2 regions of the Streptomyces sp. NPDC029041 genome follow, and region 2 is predicted to be linked to the other one. Evidence: riboswitches for the same ligand, from Rfam matches in the RefSeq annotation. Region 2 holds a riboswitch; the other holds the start of a gene.
The links. A riboswitch is a leader RNA that binds a small molecule or an ion and turns the genes downstream of it on or off. The one in region 2 is predicted to bind cyclic di-AMP.
Positions count from the first base shown of each region.

Region 1: linked by a shared signal. The riboswitch ahead of AB0F04_RS01765 (LysM peptidoglycan-binding domain-containing M23 family metallopeptidase) and the one ahead of AB0F04_RS28515 (M23 family metallopeptidase) in region 2 are both predicted to bind cyclic di-AMP.

Region 1 is NZ_JBEZWO010000001.1:414,432-416,626, reverse strand. It holds gene AB0F04_RS01770 (alpha-galactosidase) at 1-833, shown strand, start outside; cyclic di-AMP (ydaO/yuaA leader) riboswitch at 1,144-1,305, shown strand; gene AB0F04_RS01765 (LysM peptidoglycan-binding domain-containing M23 family metallopeptidase) at 1,310-2,194, shown strand.
Region 2 is NZ_JBEZWO010000012.1:22,397-24,591, reverse strand. It holds gene AB0F04_RS28525 (dihydrofolate reductase family protein) at 1-565, shown strand, start outside; tRNA gene AB0F04_RS28520 (tRNA-Met) at 632-705, shown strand; cyclic di-AMP (ydaO/yuaA leader) riboswitch at 992-1,148, shown strand; gene AB0F04_RS28515 (M23 family metallopeptidase) at 1,160-2,195, shown strand, end outside.

The DNA.
Region 1 (2,195 bases), on a different contig from region 2:
TGCTCAACCTCGCCCGCGAGGACGTCCGGGAGTATCTGTGGGAGCAGCTCGACGGACTCCTCTCCGGTGCGCCGATCGACTACGTGAAGTGGGACTTCAACCGCTGCTTCACGGACGCCGGCTGGCCGGACGACGGCTACCCGCAGCGGCTCTGGGTCGACCACGTGCAGGGCCTGTACGCCCTGCTGGACCGCCTGAGGGCGGCTCACCCGGGGGTGGCCTTCGAGTCCTGCTCGGGCGGCGGCGGACGGATCGACCTCGGTGTGCTGAGCCGCACGGACCAGGTGTGGACCTCCGACAACACCGACCCCCTCGACCGGCTCGCCATCCAGCACGGCTTCAGCCAGATCCATCCGGCCCGGGTCATGGCCGCCTGGGTCACCGACAGTCCGAACGCCATGCTCAACCACCGGGCCAGCTCGCTGCGGTTCCGGTTCGTCAGCGCCATGGCCGGGGTGCTCGGGGTCGGGGGTGACCTCACGAAGTGGACGCCGGAGGAGCTCGCCGAGGCGGCGGAGTGGGTGAGGCTCTACAAGGAGATCCGGCCCGTGGTGCAGCGGGGCGACCAGTACCGGCTGCGGCCTCCGGAGGGCGGGCTGAGCGCCGTGCAGTACGTCCTCGGCGAGGAGGCCGTCGTCTTCGCCTGGCTCCAGGCGCAGCGCTACGGCGAGCCCGTTCCGGCGCTCCGGCTGCGCGGCTTGGACCCGACGGAATCGTATGAATGCCTCGAAACGGGCGAAGTTCACCAAGGGGCCGTGCTGCTTCATCACGGACTGCGGGTCGGTTTGCGCGGGGATCTGGACGCCGCGATCGTCCGCCTTAAGCGGAAGTAGTCATTGTGTCCGAATAGGGAATTTTAGCCGCTTAGGGATAACGTGCCCCGATCGTAAAGGAGATGAGGTCGGGGTGCGTGACCATCGTCATATTCGTGACGATGTGCTGTCGCCATGTTCACGTAATCCCCGCAATTTTCCAGGGCCATTGAGTGGAGCGGGGGATCGGCAATCCACGCTCGGTGACGGCACATGTGGCGACGCGTCAAGAAAAACACCGTCACGGGCAACCGCAAGCTTGTCCTATTGCGTCGTGGTCGCTTACGTTCCACACCAATCCGGACGGACGCCTAATCCTGCCGCCGCCCGGAGCCCGCACACACTGACCCGACGTACGGCAGGAGCGGGGGACCCACAGGTAAGACGCCTGTTCCGGTTCCCGGAACGGCTTGGGGTTAAGCCGCGCCACGGCGCGGCCGGGCATCTCCAGCCCGCACCCGACAGCTCACCTCGCAGGCGACGGAGAGGAATGCGCCATGCCCGCGAAGGGTAAGCACCGCCGCCCCAAGACCCAGCGTTTCACCCGCTCCATCGCCGTCGCCGGAACCGGCGGGGCCGCCCTCGCCCTGCCGCTCATGGGGGCCGCCGGCGCTCACGCCGCCACCCCGCAGTCGGCTCCGGAAAAGGCCGTCCAGTCCGCTCCGGCCGCCGGGGAAAAGGCCGCGGAAGAGGCCAACGGTTCCCGCACGTACACCGTGAAGGCCGGTGACTACCTCGCGAAGATCGCCGAGGATCAGCATGTCAGCGGTGGCTGGAAGAAGCTCTACGCGGACAACCGTGACGCCGTCGGCTCCGACCCGTCGCTGATCCACCCGGGCCTGAAGCTGTCGATCGGCAAGAAGGCGGCGAGCGCCCCGAAGGCCTCGGCCCCGAAGCCGTCAGCCGCCGATACGGCCCCGAAGGCGGAGGCGGAGACCGCCGCCAAGCCGGCGGCCGCCGAGAACAACTCCAGCGGCTTCACCCTCCCGGTGGCCGGCGCCACCGTCGGCACCCCGTACCACATGTCCGGCAGCATGTGGTCCAGCGGCTACCACACCGGCGTCGACTTCGTCGTCCCGACCGGCACCTCCCTCAAGGCCGTCGGCGCGGGCACGGTCGTGTCCGCCGGCTGGGGCGGCGCGTACGGCAACCAGGTCGTCATCAAGCTCGCCGACGGCTACTACGCCCAGTACGCCCACCTGTCCCAGCTCTCCGTCTCGGCCGGCCAGACCGTGACCGCCGGGCAGCAGGTCGGCCTGTCGGGCGCGACCGGCAACGTGACCGGACCGCACCTGCACTTCGAGATCCGCACCACGCCGGACTACGGCTCGGACGTGGACCCGGTCGCCTTCCTGCGCTCGCACGGCGTCTCCGTCGGCTGAC
Region 2 (2,195 bases):
CTTCGGCCCCGGCGGCTACCAGGGCGGCCGGCTCCGGCTGCTGGAGTCGCGGCGGATCGAGGACGTGGTCCTGATGCGCTACGAGCCGACCGCCCCGGGCACCGGCTCCCTGCCCGCCGCCGCCGACCACCACTGGCTGGCCCGCGCCTGCGAACTGGCAGAGCGCTGTCCGCCGTCGGACACGGCGTTCAGCGTGGGTGCGGTCGTGGTCGCCGCCGACGGCACGGAACTGGCCCGCGGCCACTCCCGCGAGGGCGGCGACCCGGTGGTGCACGCGGAGGAGGCGGCCCTCGCGAAGATCGACCCGGCCGACCCCCGCCTGCCCGGCGCCACGGTGTACAGCAGCCTGGAGCCGTGCGCCCGCCGCGCCTCCCGCCCCGCACCCTGCGCCCGGCTGATCCTCGACGCGGGCGTCCGACGGGTCGTCACGGCCTGGCGGGAGCCGGACACCTTCGTGAGGGACGCGGACGGCAGTGGCCTGCTGGCGGATCAGGGGGCGGAGGTCCTCGTCCTCCCGGAGCACGAGGAGCGGGCCAAGGCCCCGAACCGCCATCTGCTGCGCTGACCACGCCCCGGACCGGCGGGTGTGTGCGAGCAGTCCCGCGGATGGCGTACACTGGTGACACAACGACGCGGGGTGGAGCAGCTCGGTAGCTCGCTGGGCTCATAACCCAGAGGTCGCAGGTTCAAATCCTGTCCCCGCTACTGAAGGCCGAGGGCCGGAATCCAAGAGGATTCCGGCCCTCGGTGCTTTCCCCCTACGTCATCACGTTCGGTGAGCGAACCACCCCGTTCCGCATAACAACTGACGCACCGTCAAAACTCGTCAGTCACTTACGAGGCGGTCAACTCGCCCGATTTAAGCCGGTCGTGACAGGTAAGTCCGCGCGAAAAGGTTAATGATCAAGTGGAATCGCTGGAATACCCCCCGCGCCTCCATTAACGTTCGATAACGCAGCGCGGTCGTCCCAGCCGTCACAGAAGGCGGCTCCGTGCGCACGCGCCGAATCCCGAAAGGGAACCGGGGAACCACCACTTGGGGTGAATCGGGCGTACACCACCGTGCGAGCACGGCCGGTATACGCGCGTAGGAGACCTTCCTGCTCCGAACCCGTCAGCTAACCCGGTAGGCGAGAAGGAAGGAAAGGAGTACGCCCACGTGGCGTCCAACCGGCCTGCCCCCACGGCCCCGTACGCGCCGAAGCGCGACATCGACACCTTCGGCTACGGCGGTCAGCGCACCGACGAGGGCCCGTTCCAGGAGTGGAACCCCACCGAGGAGTCCATCCGTCCCGTCCGCGGCCGGCATCGCGTCACCAAGCAGCGCGGCGGAGGCCTCGCCCGCAGCTCCACCGTCCTGGGCGTCGGCGTCATAGCCGCCGTGGGTGCCGGTGGCATGGCCAGCGCCCAGACCGGCAAGCCCCCGGTGTCCATCTCCGTGCCGGACCTGCCCTCGGTGGGTTCCCTCATCTCGGACGACGACACCCCCGAAGGTTCCGCCACCCCGCTCAGCAGCCTCGGCACGGCCACCGCGGAGACCGCGAAGGGCACCTCCGGCGCCCGCGCCGGCGCCGGTGACGCGCTGCGTGCCCGGATCATGGCGCAGGTCGAGCACCAGCAGGAGCAGATCGAGACCAAGGCCGCGCAGGACGCCGCGGCCGCCGCCGAGAAGGCAGCGGCGGACGCCGCGGCCAAGGCGGAGAAGGAAGCCAAGGCCAAGGCCGCCGAAGCCAAGAAGAAGGCGGAGGAGGAGGCCGAGAAGAAGGCCGAGGCCGAGCGCCTGGCCGCCCTCGCCAAGCAGTTCACGCTGCCGACCTCCTCGTACACCATCACCTCCAGCTTCGGCCAGGCCGGCGCCTACTGGTCCTCCGGCTACCACACCGGGCTCGACTTCGCCGCTCCGACGGGCACGCCGATCAAGGCCGTGCACAGCGGCACCATCACCGAGGCGGGCTGGAACGGCTCCTACGGCTACAAGACCGTCCTCACCCTCGATGACGGCACCGAGATCTGGTACGCGCACCAGTCCTCCATCGGCGTCAGCGTCGGCCAGAAGGTCAGCACCGGCGACGTCATCGGCCGCGTGGGCGCCACCGGCAACGTCACCGGGGCGCACCTGCACCTCGAAGTCCACTCCGGCGGATCCGCGAGCGGCATCGACCCGATGGCGTGGCTGCGCGGCAAGGGACTGAACC